One region of the Virgibacillus dokdonensis genome, then DNA from elsewhere that is predicted to be linked to it. Evidence: riboswitches for the same ligand, from Rfam matches in the RefSeq annotation. Region 1 holds a riboswitch; each other region holds the start of a gene.
The links. Region 1 has a riboswitch for S-adenosylmethionine ahead of B2C77_RS02835 (PLP-dependent aspartate aminotransferase family protein). Riboswitches for the same ligand answer to the same signal wherever they lie in the genome.

Region 1 (4,496 bases):
GCTTGCCTTAGTGCGTCGGCATACCCCTGTTTTAGTGGCATGACTCCTAAAACTTTCGTTGATTTGTTCCACTCGCTACGTTGCTAAACGAGCGCCCTGCCTTTGTTCTACTATAAACCAAAAAAATCTAATAGTAAAAAAGATCGCCTTCAATTACAAGGCGATCAGAAAGGGAAGGTTAGTTATAATTTTTCCAATTATACAAACAAATAAACCTGTTATAAAAAAGGTAATGGTATGCTATGCAAATACAGGTGCCTCCGTAGCATTGTTTCGAAGCAATAACGCTTCTTCATAAGGGTTTTTTTGTGTAATAACAGTAATGCCAGTTGCTTTAGCATGTTCTATCGTAGCAGCTGTTTCATTTGTTTTTTCCACCCATAAAAGCTTACAGTCTTTATTTACGAGCTGCTCTAACAGTGGAGCTGGTAATGTAGGCTGCAGTGACCAAGTAGCGTCCACTACTGGGATGTCCGTTAATTCTTTATACTGTGGTAAAGGGATAGTTAGGTTAGTACTTCCCACAACAGCTATATCGAATCCGAACGCTTGTAATTGGAAGACTTTTTTTCGGTCTGTTTCATTTGCTGTTTCTAAACCGTATACGGCAAGGCATTTTTTGCGCACATTTCCACCGTCTCTTAAAAAAGAAGAATGAAGCAGCCAATGGATAGCCTGTTGTTCACCAATAGCGATGGTTGCTTGTTCCCCTGTAGCTTTTGCTATTGCGTTGTCCAAAGTAATGAGTAGATCATGAACAGACTCTAAGCCAACCGATAAACGAATGGTTTCTTCTGTTGTCCCACTTGCGGCTAATTCCTCCGTTGTTAGCTGTTGATGTGTGGTAGATGCAGGGTGAATAATGAGCGATTTAGCATCACCTACATTTGCTACATGCGACCATAATTCAATTTGATCAATTAATTGTCTTCCAGCTTCCCTTCCACCTTGAATACCGAACGTTATAATTGACCCGGCAGTACCCTCACGAAAGTATTTTTTTGTTAATGGATAGGAAGGATGATTGGACAAGCCAGGATAATTAACCCAATCAATTGCTGGATGATCTGTTAAAAAAGCAGCAATTTTTTGTGCGTTCTTCGTATGTTGTTGCATGCGTAAATGTAACGTTTCTAACCCTTGAAGCAACAAAAATGCGCTATGTGGGCTTAAACAAGCTCCAATATCACGAATTAATTGTACACGTAGTTTTGTAGCGAAAGCGGCAGGTCCAACATCAGCAAATCGCAAGCCGTTGTAACTTGCATCAGGTTCGGTAAAACCTGGGAATCTATCGTGATTCCAATCAAACCTTCCTCCGTCTACAACCACCCCGCCAATCGTTGTTCCGTGACCACCGATCCATTTTGTTGCAGAATGGACAATAATATCTGCTCCCCATGCGAATGGTTTAACGAGGTAAGGGGCAAAGGTATTATCGATAATTATAGGGATATGGTGTGCATGTGCTATTGCTGCGATCGTTTCAATATCAAAAACATGCAGGCTGGGATTGGTGATCGTTTCCCCAAAAATAGCTTTTGTTTTCTCAGTAATTGCAGCCTCTACTTCATTTGGATTGGAACCATCTATGAATTTTACATGAATTCCGTAACGAGGAAGTATATTAGCAAATAAATTGTATGTGCCACCGTAAAGATTGCTATCGGTAATAATTTCGTCCCCAGCACTTGCTACATTTAAAATAGCGAAAGTGATTGCGGCCATTCCAGAAGATGTAGCTACTGCAGCGACACCATCTTCTAGTTGGGCAACACGTTGTTCAAACGTATCTACAGTTGGATTACCAATTCGGGAGTATATATTTCCAGGTTCTTTTAAACCGAATAAGTTTTGTGCGTGTTCTGTATCGTTAAATACATAAGAGGTCGTTTGGTAAATAGGGACTGCTCTAGCTCCTGTTTCTGAATCGGGGGTTTGCCCACCGTGAAGTAATGCAGTTTCTGGATTTTGCGTAAAAAAATGACTCATTATTTTTCCTCCTTTGATTAAATGTAAAAATGGGTTTGCTATTCGACTAATTGAAAAAGAGAGTGCATGGATAAGAACCATGCATCTTGTGTTGCACTATAGAAAAGTATAAAATTTTTTGGGTTTATAGTATAAGAAAAATGACAGCGTTTTTTCGCCATAAGACTTGGCGATAAGCGAAGTTTTTCTACTATTGGTTAGAAGTAAGTAGTTTGCAAGGAAGAAATGAAAACAAAAAATAAAAAACCCTCTTCTTAAGAAGAGGGTTTAAAATATACATTCCGTCCTCCTCTTATCTTCCAAACCTTATAATAGGTTTGTAGGATTTAGCACCGTAAAAAGCAAAGTTGGTTGCTTTCAGGTTGCCGGGCTTCACAGGGCCTATTCCCTCCACCGCTCATAATAAGAGATGTTATTTAAATTACTGAATATTATATAAGGTTCAAATGAATTTGTCAACGGTGATTTTTGTTATTAGAGCTTGCTTGTTCAACTGTTTGTTTTTAATAAAGCGTTAGTTTGCTTTTTTAAATTGCTTTTTTGTAGGCTTTTGGTAACTAGCTAACAGATAGTTAATCAGTGCGAACCATATGAATAAAAATGCGATGAAGTGAGCAGAAGTGAATGGCTCTTTATATAAAAAAACTCCTATTAACAACATAAGCGTTGGTGCAAGGTATTGCAAAAAGCCGACCAAGGATAAAGAAATGCGTTTCGCTCCACTTGCAAATAGTAATAACGGTATTGCTGTAACTACGCCAGCACCTATTAGTAGCATGTTTGTCGTTGATAGAATGGTGCTCCATTGAAAAGTGTTTTGCGGAAGAAACAATAAGAATAGAAGAGCGACTGGAGAAATTAACATCGTTTCGATTGTCAGTCCAATCATAGGACCAATATCTATCTTTTTCTTTAACAAACCGTACAACCCAAAGCTCGTTGCAAGCAATAAAGATATCCAAGGAAATACGCCATAACTTATTGTCAAATAAAGGACGCCAATAGCTGCCATGATAAAGGAAATGGTCTGTCTAAAGGTAAAAGATTCCTTCAGTACAAGGATACCAAGCAAAATACTGATTAAAGGGTTAATATAATATCCTAAACTTGCTTGAATAACATGATCATTGTGCACCGCCCAAATAAATGTCAGCCAATTGAGACTAATAACAGTAGTTGCCATAAAAACGCCTATGAATTTTCGTCTGTTTTGCATTAATGCCTTCCATTCGCGAAGCAATTCATGCCATTTCCCAACAATAAGTACAATGATAATCATAAAAATAGCCGACCATATAATTCGATGTGCCAGCGTTTCGCCAGGTGAAACGCTCTCTAGAAATTTCCAATAAATGGGAAGAACTCCCCATAAAGCATAAGCTCCTAAGGTATGTATGATACCCGTTTTATCTTGTGTAACGGTCATGTTCTCCCTTCTTTCATGTAAAATAATATGGTGAGTAAGAGATAAAAAAAGAAAATTCACGTTTATATATTGATGAAAGCACTGTGCAGTTAAGCTTTTTAATACAAAGAAAGCATGTAACCTCTCCAGATGGATGTCAATATAATATAGTCATTCTAAATCTCTTTTGCAAGAAAAGCAAGAATAGTAAGTAAAAGGCCTTTTCCAGATTCCGAGGAAAGGTTTTTTTGTACTATAGGAAAGTATAAAGGTTTAAAGTATAAGAAAAACGACAGCGTTTTTTCGCCATAATATTTGGCGACAAGCCAAGCTTTTCTAAATACATAGAAAAACATTAAAATGAAGGTTAATTTTATAAATAAAACAAAGGCTTTGGCCGTAAAGACTTTGTAAATCTATGTTTTGTTTATACATGAAAAGGGGATTTTAAAATACAATAGATAAAAAATGAATAACATGGTATGCTATAGTATTATGGAAGAGTGTAAAAAAAATGGAGTAAGGTTGGGGAAGGGGGGAAAGTGATGCAAATAGATCTATCTTCTTATTTGCTAAGCTTTGTTTTAATTTTAAATATTGCCTTAGGAATTTCTATTATCTTTCTTGAACGAAAAGATCCAACCTCAACTTGGGCTTGGCTAATGGTGCTATTGTTTATCCCAATTGCAGGGTTTATCCTGTATTTGATTTTTGGGAAACCAATTAGCAGAAGGCGTATTTTCACTTGGGATACCAAAAGTAGATTAGGGGTAAAAGCAGCCGTACAATCGCAGTTGCGTGCGCTTGAAGAAGGAACTTTTGAATTTAAAAACAAAGACATCGCTAAATATGAAGACCTCTATTATTTACATTTACGCAACGACGATGCAATTTTCACTCATAATAATGAAGTAAAGATTTTTACAGATGGTAAGGAGAAATTTGAAGCCTTAATCAAAGATTTAGAACGGGCTACAGATCATATTCATTTGTTGTATTATATTGTTCGTAGTGACCAGCTCGGCCAAAGAATTGCAGATGTGTTAATAAAAAAAGCAGAAGAAGGTCTAGAAGTACGTATGTTGTTTGATGATATGGG
Region 2 (4,496 bases), 3.7 Mb from region 1:
TTCAAAGCAATTATTTTATCTTTGCTATACATGGGTTGTGTCATGATGTAATCAGCACCACTTGCGATCTTTCTCTCCAATCGAGCAATCGCCTTTTCTACATTATTCACATTTGGACTAAAAGCTGCTCCTACGGTAAATGCAGTATGTTCTCTTAGAGAATGCCCAGAAAATGACATGCCTTGATTTCCTTTTTTAATTCGTTCAATTAATTTAAATGAATTCACATCAAACACGGATGTTGCTCCTGGAAAACTGCCAATTTTAGTTGGGTCGCCAGTTATTGCTAAAATTTCATGAATTCCTAAAATGTGCAATCCCATTAAATGCGACTGTAAGCCAATTAAATTACGGTCTCGGCAAGCTATATGGACTAACGGTTTGATTCCTTGCTCTTTAATAATCGTTGCAATAGCTGTATTACATATTCGCGGTGTTGCAAGCGAATTATCGGCAAGTGTTACTGCATCGATTCCAGCTTCTTTCAATGCTTGTATTCCCTGGTGGTATTCTGTCATATCTAAATGTTTGGGAGCATCTAATTCAACAATAATGGTATGTCGTTCTTTTGCTAATTCTGCCAGCGATTTTTCTTTTCGTTTCCTTTTTAACATCACCCTATCCTGCTTTGGAAAGTCTACCACTTTTTCAGTAATAGGATTAGTAGCATTCAAGCCCTCAGCTAATGCTTTAATATGGTTAGGTGTTGTTCCGCAACACCCTCCTACTAAACGAACTCCTTGCTCTCTTAATTGGCTGGCACACTCCCTAAAATAATCCGGTTCATTTTCGTAATAAAGTACACCATCGCGATAAGCAGGTAAGCTTGCATTTGGGTAAGCAGCTAAAAAAGCCCTTTTCGGTATAGGAACCGATTGTAAAGAGGTGATTATTTGCGACGGACCAAAACGACAGTTCACGCCAACGAGATCAGCACCTAAAGCTTCCAGTTGTTGTAATGCTTCAGCCAACGGTGTTCCATTTTCCAAAATCCCCGGAACATGCATCGATACATTTGCAATAATAGGGATTTTCGTTTCCTCCCGAGCAATTTCCAACACCATCTTTAATTCATCGAGATTATAATAAGTTTCTAAAATGAGCCCATCTACTCCCTCCAAAAGCAAACAATATAATTGTTCTCGGAAGCTTCGCTTAATTTCCTCTTTTGTTTCGTTTAAAGCTTGAACGCCATGAATACCGCCAATCCCCCCTACAATGGATACTCCTTTTTGCCGAGCTTCCTTTGCAATTTGCACAGCCTTTTGGTTGATCCTTTTCACCTGATCCTCCAACCCATATCGTGCTAATTTAATATAATTTGCACCATATGTATTTGTTTGAATGACTGTTGCTCCAGCATGAATATACGCTTCATGTACTTGTTGAACTTGATTTGGATGGGTTATGTTTAATTGTTCAAAACTTTGATCGATTCCATAGGAATAAAGCATCGTTCCCATAGCACCATCGGCAATTAAAATTTGATTTTGTAATTGTTGTAATAAGCTCATGTCGGTTTCTCCTCCTTTGCATCAAATCATCTGCTCATACTCATGATAGGTCTTACTAACAGTTCATGCGGAAAAATGGTTTTAACATAGTAAAAGGCATCTTTCACCTTATTAAATAATCGAAAAGGTAAAAGATGCCTTTAGTTGTCTAATCGGCATGTGCTTTATTTGGAATTTTGTAACGAATGATTGTTATTCATATTCGCAAACCGCTTTTTCTCCGTTATGTCAATTTGTGTAACCCTTCCAGCGTGTACAGTAATGACTACAGAACCGAAATCAATTGCATCTAAGCTTTTTCTTACATACTCCCATTGTACTTCATTCAATTTACCCATTTTCCCATCTTCCCTTCTCATGTTATTCAAAGTACAAGTAACCAAACTGGAACTTGTAAAAGCCTAGTGCCCTTGGAAGAAAAGCGCCTGTTCATAACAAAAAACCTCTTCCTTTTGATAAATAAGAAGAGGTGGATTATTTTATAAGTCTATCGCTCTTCTTATCTTTCAGGCATAATGCTTGCTGGAATTGGCACAGTACTTCAACAAAGTCTGTTGCCGAGGTTTCGCTGGGCCAGTCCCTCCACCTCTCTGGATAAGAAATCATCTAATATTAAATTTGTTTAATACTCTACACCGAAAGTGTATTATTGTCAATAATTTATTTATAAAATTTTTGCAAATATTAATACAAATAGGTTTTATACATACATTCTCGAAGCGCTTTTCAGACTTATTCATAGTTGTTCAATAGGATTAAACCTAATTCCATTAGCTGTCGAGCACACTTGTTTGAATATATATTAGATTTTTATGATTCCTTAACACCACCCACAAATTGACTTTTTTTGTTAGATTTTAAATCGTTAATGATAATTAGATTTAACTATCGTATAATGACCATATGAAGGTTGTGATAATTTACTTAATTTCTGTTTCACAAATACAAATGGAAGCAAATTTTTCTTTGATTCCTAGTCTCTCATGGACTAGGATACATGGTTCTAAAAATTTTCTAGGAAGCAGGTGAGTTTGATGTATACTGAAAAAGTATTGTCGTTAAGAAATTTATCCATGAGTTATGGAAGTAAAAGCGTATTAAATAACATTAATCTCGATGTATATGCTGGACAAATCATTGGGTATATTGGGCCTAACGGTGCGGGAAAGAGTACTACACTTAAAATCATGCTCGGGTTAATAGAAGAATATAGTGGGACGGTAGAACTTTTTGGAGTAGATATTGCTACAAGTGATTACTCCTACAAACGTAAAATTGGTTATGTCCCAGAAAATGCAGAGATCTATGATAATTTAACAGCTAATGAATATTTGACATTTATCGGTGAGCTTTACGGCATGGATAAAAATAAAGCGGCTGCTAAAGCTAAAAGCCTTATGCAACAATTTGACATGGAAGATGTTTTACATACACGTATTTCTTCTTTTTCTAAAGGAATGCGGCAAAAAGTATTACTTATTTCAAGCCTATTGCATAATCCCGATCTGATCTTTTTAGACGAACCACTAAATGGGCTTGATGCTAATAGTGTCATCATCATTAAAGACATCTTGGAACAGCTTGTTGCAGAAGGAAAGACCATTTTTTATTCCTCACATATTATGGAGGTTGTAGAAAAGATTAGCAATCGCATCGTCCTGCTTAAGGATGGAGAAATTGCAGCAGATGGTACATTTGAAGAATTGCGCGAACAAAATAAGCAAGGCTCTTTAGAAAGTATTTTCAACCAGATAACAGGATTTGATGAACATAAACAAACCGCAGAGAAGTTTGTTCAAATTGTAACTGATGGTGATAATCATGAGTAAATTCTCTTTAAAAATCCTTGATCTGCTACAACCTTTTTTCCATATGCTACGTATTGATTATCACATGATGCGTAAAATTCTTGAGACGAAGCTTACGATGGATGAGCGCAGAATACCGACAGTATTTGCTTCAAATGTATCAAATAAAAAAAAGGATAGCAATCAGTTTGTAAAATCATTATTTATTTATGTATTATACGGGGTCATGCTCGTTCCTTTTTTATTTTTTGGAGATAATTATATCTTCCAAATCAGCCTCATCTTTGGTATTTCCATGTTCATTTTAATGACATCCATGGTGTCTGATTTTTCCGCAGTACTTCTAGATGTTCGCGACAAAACAGTTCTCCATACGAAACCGATTGATTCGAGAACCATTAGCGCAGCAAAAATCACCCATGTTGCAATTTATATGAGTATGTTAACAGGCGCGTTTATTATCATTCCAGCTATCGTTATGTTATTTGTACATGGAATCGGTTATTTAATGCTTTTTTTAGTAGAAATTATTTTGTTAATACTGTTCATCATGACCATCACAGCACTCATATACATTTTTATTTTACGTTTTTTCAGTGGGGAGAAATTAAAGGATATTATTAACTATGTGCAAATCCTATTATCCGTAGGTATTGTTATCGGTTACCAAATTGTCGCTCGAGCTTTTGAAATAGTTGATTTTAATTATATATATAATTTCAATTGGTGGAATGTTTTTATTCCTCCTATGTGGTTCGGCGCACCTTTTGAATTTATACTAAATGGCGATACGTCCTTTGGGATAGTGATCCTTTCTTCTTTAGCAGTCATCGGACCAGTTATTTCGGTTATGTTATATTATAAATTAATGCCGGCGTTTGAGCGTAATTTGCAAAAACTTATGGACAGTACAGAGAAATCTAAACCGAAACGATGGAATATGAACGCTATGTGGGAGCATTTATTTTTTAGAAACAAAGAGGAACGGCAATTTTTCCGGTTTTCGTCCCTTATTATGGCAAGAGAACGTGATTTTAAGCTAAAGGTGTATCCAACCTTAGGATTATCTCTTGTTTTTCCGTTTATTTTCCAATTCAACTATTTAAATCTACATTCAATTGAGCAACTTTCTCGTAGTAATATGTATTTCACCATTTATTTTTGTATGATGTTT
Region 3 (4,496 bases), 490 kb from region 1:
TATTTAAAGGAACTCCCCGTCACTGCTTTGATGGGGAGTTCCTCTCTAAATCAAAACTTGTCAGCGGATGATATTTTTAAAAATGCTTATCCAGCAACCCTCTAAGCCTTAGTTCGGTATTCTAAATTATGTTTTTTCAACGTTTTGTCAGTACCAAATAAAAAGTGTTTTTCCATATTTGGCGAGTATTTGGAATTAATCGTTTCTTTACCGACAGCTTCTGCAACAGCACGTAACATTGCAGGCGACGCGCCACAGCATAAGCCAATATAGTTCACACCGATGTCTTTTGCTTCTTTCGCCCAAGCGGCTAATTCGTAGCGGTTGTGATAAAGCGGATCAAGTGCCGTTGGGAATGTCGTTTCTGTAGGTAAATGGCAACTGCAACCTCCATCCGGCAAGTTGAAAAAGGTTGGGTGCGCCTCTGTTGTTCGATAAGGTATTGGTAGTGCCCCAACATAACCTTTGACTGTATCTCTTATTTTAGCTACAAAGGGCTGGATGGTATCAGGGCCACGGAAGCAATTCATTCCGACGACGAGCGCTCCTTTTTCAGATAATAATTGGCAAGCTTCCTCTACGGTATACCCGTCCCTTAGAATGTTTTCTCCCATAAGACCAAAAGTGATGACGGCTGGGAGTTCTTGTTTCGTAATTTCTTCTAAAGCGATTAGAGCTTCTTCATAATAATAAAATGTTTCTCCATTTACGAAATCAACACCTTCTTCTTTACACCATTGCACCATCTCGGCAAAAATGCTCCTTACTTGCTCTTTGGAAGCTGGGTCATTCGGATCGAAAATATTCGTGTTAGAAATGTTTCCAGCAACGAGTGCTTCTTCTACAGGATGTTCTTTGGCGACTTCTTTTGCTAGTTGAATGGCATTTCTGTTCAACGGCTCGAGCAATTCTTCCTTACCAATAATTCGCATCTTTTCTCTATTCCCATTGTAAGTAAACGCCAGTACGACGTCTGAGCCTGCATTCATAAAATCGCGATAAGCTTGTTTCAGAGCTTGTGGATTATCTAATGCGACTTCCGGTACAAAAGAACCTGCTTGTAAATACCCCCTGCGTTCTAATTCAAATAAATAACCTTCTCCCACAATAACCGTACCTTCCTGCAATCTTTGTTGTAAGCTGCGTTTCATCTTAAACTCCTCCTTTTATTTTGAAACCTTTGCTTTGTAAAAAATGTGGCACGAAGTATGTAGCAAGAGCTACGACTTCCGGATTTAATTCATGGAAAAATTACGCCCACCTTTCATTAAAAAATCGTTTTCTTAGTTGCTTCACCTATGTGAGCTTCCATCGTGAATTATTGGAACATAAAAACCCCCTTCTTATGAATAAGAAGAGGGTAGCTTCCAAATGTTGTCTCTTCTTATCTTCAAGCGTTACGCTTCTGGAATTAGCACAGTGCAAAAGATGCCTGTTGCTGGGGTATCATAGGGGCCAGTCCCTCCACCTCTCTGGATAAGATAAATCCTATAAAGTTGTGGAATAATAAAGATTTACAGTTGGCAATGTTTAAAAACGCCATTAAATTCACAGTGTGTAAAATCTTATCATTCAGAATATGAACTATACTATATACGAAAAAAATAAATGTCAACCTATTTCGAAAATATTTTATAGATTAGAAACTTCTGCGTCTAGTAGTGGATGAGAGCCAACATTTCATTTTCTATGATGTTTTTTTCATAAAAATACAACTTTTATTATAAAGTTCCGGCAAGCCCAAATTTAAAATGCCTGTAATGCGTTCTGCAAATCATGTTTTAAATCATTCACATGCTCTATTCCGACCGAAAAGCGTAATAAACAGTCATCAATGCCACGCTTGGTACGTTCATTAAGGGGAATATCCGCATGTGTTTGTGTCGCTGGATACGTGATAAAGCTTTCCACACCGCCTAGACTTTCGGCGAAGGTAATCAGTTGCATTTGCTGTAAAAAAGGGTCTACCCACTTGCTATCGTGTAAACGAAAAGATAACATACCACCTTTGCCAGGATAAAGCACCTCTTTTATTGCTTGGTGGTTGCTTAAAAAATGGGCTAATTCTCGGGCATTTGTTTCATGCTTTTCCATACGCAAGGAAAGCGTTTTTAACCCTCTAATTAACAGCCAACAATCAAATGGAGAAAGCACTGCCCCAGATGCATTATGCATCATAGCGAGTTGTTCACAAATCGGTTCATCGTTAGCAACTACTATGCCAGCCAATACATCATTGTGCCCGCCGATATACTTTGTTGCACTATGTAGAATAATATTAGCGCCAAGTTCTAAAGGGCGTTGCAAATATGGCGTAAGGAAGGTGTTGTCAACAATAAGTAATAGATTATATTTTTTAGTAAGGTGAGCGATGGAGGCAATATCTATTTCTTGCATTAAAGGGTTTGTCGGTGTTTCAATAAATATTGCTTTTGTTTTGTTAGATATGTTTGCTTCCGTTTCTTTGAAGTTGGTAAAAGGATCATAGCAGATCTTGAAATTGTATGCTTTGTTGTACTGTTCCAACAAACGATACGTTCCCCCGTAAATATCTGCTGAAACAATGATTTCATCACCAGCTTGAAAAAGGGAAAGTACAAGCTGGATAGCCGCCATGCCTGAACTACAAGCAAAGGCTTGCTTACCAGATTCTAAATGCGCAACACCTTCCTCTAACAGGCATCGGGTAGGGTTTTTTGTACGGCTATAATCATACCCGGTTGACTGCCCTATCCCATCATGTTTGAATGCAGTTGATAAATAAATAGGGGGATTAACTGCGCCAGTGCGAGCATCACTTCGATTTCCTAGTTGCACCATGTTTGTTTCACGCGTTTGTTGTAACATTTTATCATCTCCTTAAAAATGGTTACAAGGAGAGGATGCAAAAAACCTCTCCTTGAAATAAGAAGAGGTTTCCTAATATGTCGAAAAGGAGCTTCTTCTTATCTTCAAGCGCTATGCTTCTGGAATTGGCACAGTACCGCATGCGGTCTGTTGCCGAGGTATCAAAGGGCCAGTCCCTCCACCTCTCTGGATAAGAAAATGTCTATTGAATTTTAAAAGTTTGAATATTAGAATACAAGGAAAATGAATAAAAGTCAAGGGGATTTTTTAATCGATTTAGGCTTCCGATAAAATTTTTTTTTGCACTATAGGAAGGTATAAATTTTTTGGTTTATCGTATACGAAAAACAAAGGCTTTCGAAAGGCTTGGTGACAAGCCAAGTTTTCTAAGAACTACTATCAGTTAAATGTGGTTTCTACATAAATATTCCATGATGAACTCCGTGGTGTTCAAGGAGTTCATCATACTTACATGTTTTCCATTAACCGTTTAGCGATTTTTTGATAATCATCTTTATCAATGCCAGGTGCAAATTGTTCAGGAAGGTCTTCTAAATTAGGAACAGGGCCTCCTTTTGGTGTTCCTTCCTTGACGATTAGCTTCTCCCCATTCTCTGGATTGTCTCCTTTCCAAATTTGTCGGATATCGTTATAATCTCCCACATCATTCCACGTGTATAAAACATTTGCCAATCCTTGTTCTTCAAATTTTCGAGCATAATCAAACTTCGTGTTCGATAAATCAGGAATCGGGATAAGCTTTTTAACGTCAACGCCTGTTGCGATTTCTAATGCTTTCGCATAGGCTAGCACATGTGTACCTCCACGAACTAATAAGTAACCAATCATTTCTCTTGCTGTTTCATGTTCTGTCATTTCGTAAACGCGCATTTTATGTGTACGAGCGCCGACTTCAAGAAAGAAATTGTGTAGTAAATCTAAGACAAGATTGCCGCTACTAAAGACATTATCTCCTGTCCATGCTCGACCCATGGAGTCACCTACAAGTGCTGTTTGAGCAGTAGCGATAAATTGATACGTATTTCGACTGTCTTTTCCTTCGCGTAACGGGGTTACATCTGGGTTTCCCGTGTAAAAGGTGTTTCCTTTTGAAAGTAGATTAATTGTGTTCGTCACAAGTTCAACATGGCCGAACTCTTCAGCTGTTATACTTGCTACAAGATCGTAAAATGGTTTAAGCTTATCTTTTTGGCGGAAATTGAACGATTGAAACATATAATTATTTAATGTAGACATCTCGCCAAATTTCCCACCTAATAATTCTTGGACCGCTGCTGCAGCATTAGGATCGCCGTGTTCAGGAACAGGCAGTTCAATTAACATGCGGTTTTCACGCTTAAACATGAGAAGCCTCCTTCTTTAGCTTTTCGGAATCACCCAAACAATTTGTTGAATACGAATATAGAATGAAGATCCGCCCGATTCTAAAACGATATGGTCAGGCATTACTGTTTTTAAGCTACCTGTCACTGTTCCTTGTGTTGTTTGTACAATGAGCGTGGCACCTGTTATTGACTGTAAAGTTTGGTATACGTAAGGGTCAAAAGCACTTGTAAATGATGGGGTTTGTGCGTTCATTTTTCAGCCTCCCTTTATGATGGACTCACTACAACTAGGCTATGACGGCA

Region 2: another riboswitch for S-adenosylmethionine. It lies ahead of B2C77_RS19790 (YezD family protein); the one in region 1 lies ahead of B2C77_RS02835 (PLP-dependent aspartate aminotransferase family protein).
Region 3: another riboswitch for S-adenosylmethionine. It lies ahead of B2C77_RS05100 (homocysteine S-methyltransferase family protein); the one in region 1 lies ahead of B2C77_RS02835 (PLP-dependent aspartate aminotransferase family protein).

What each region holds. Positions count from the first base shown of each region.
Region 1 covers NZ_LT745763.1:225,538-230,033, forward strand. Annotated here, with positions in the region: gene B2C77_RS02835 (PLP-dependent aspartate aminotransferase family protein) at 241-1,992, opposite strand; SAM riboswitch class I at 2,282-2,401, opposite strand; gene rarD (EamA family transporter RarD) at 2,507-3,418, opposite strand; gene cls (cardiolipin synthase) at 3,943-4,496, shown strand, end outside.
Region 2 covers NZ_LT745763.1:3,926,005-3,930,500, forward strand. Annotated here, with positions in the region: gene B2C77_RS19785 (bifunctional homocysteine S-methyltransferase/methylenetetrahydrofolate reductase) at 1-1,514, opposite strand, end outside; gene B2C77_RS19790 (YezD family protein) at 1,679-1,852, opposite strand; SAM riboswitch class I at 2,011-2,115, opposite strand; gene B2C77_RS19795 (ABC transporter ATP-binding protein) at 2,549-3,343, shown strand; gene B2C77_RS19800 (hypothetical protein) at 3,336-4,496, shown strand, end outside.
Region 3 covers NZ_LT745763.1:718,444-722,939, forward strand. Annotated here, with positions in the region: gene B2C77_RS05100 (homocysteine S-methyltransferase family protein) at 102-1,151, opposite strand; SAM riboswitch class I at 1,382-1,483, opposite strand; gene B2C77_RS05105 (methionine biosynthesis PLP-dependent protein) at 1,747-2,847, opposite strand; SAM riboswitch class I at 2,943-3,044, opposite strand; gene B2C77_RS05110 (manganese catalase family protein) at 3,316-4,212, opposite strand; gene B2C77_RS05115 (YuzF family protein) at 4,228-4,446, opposite strand.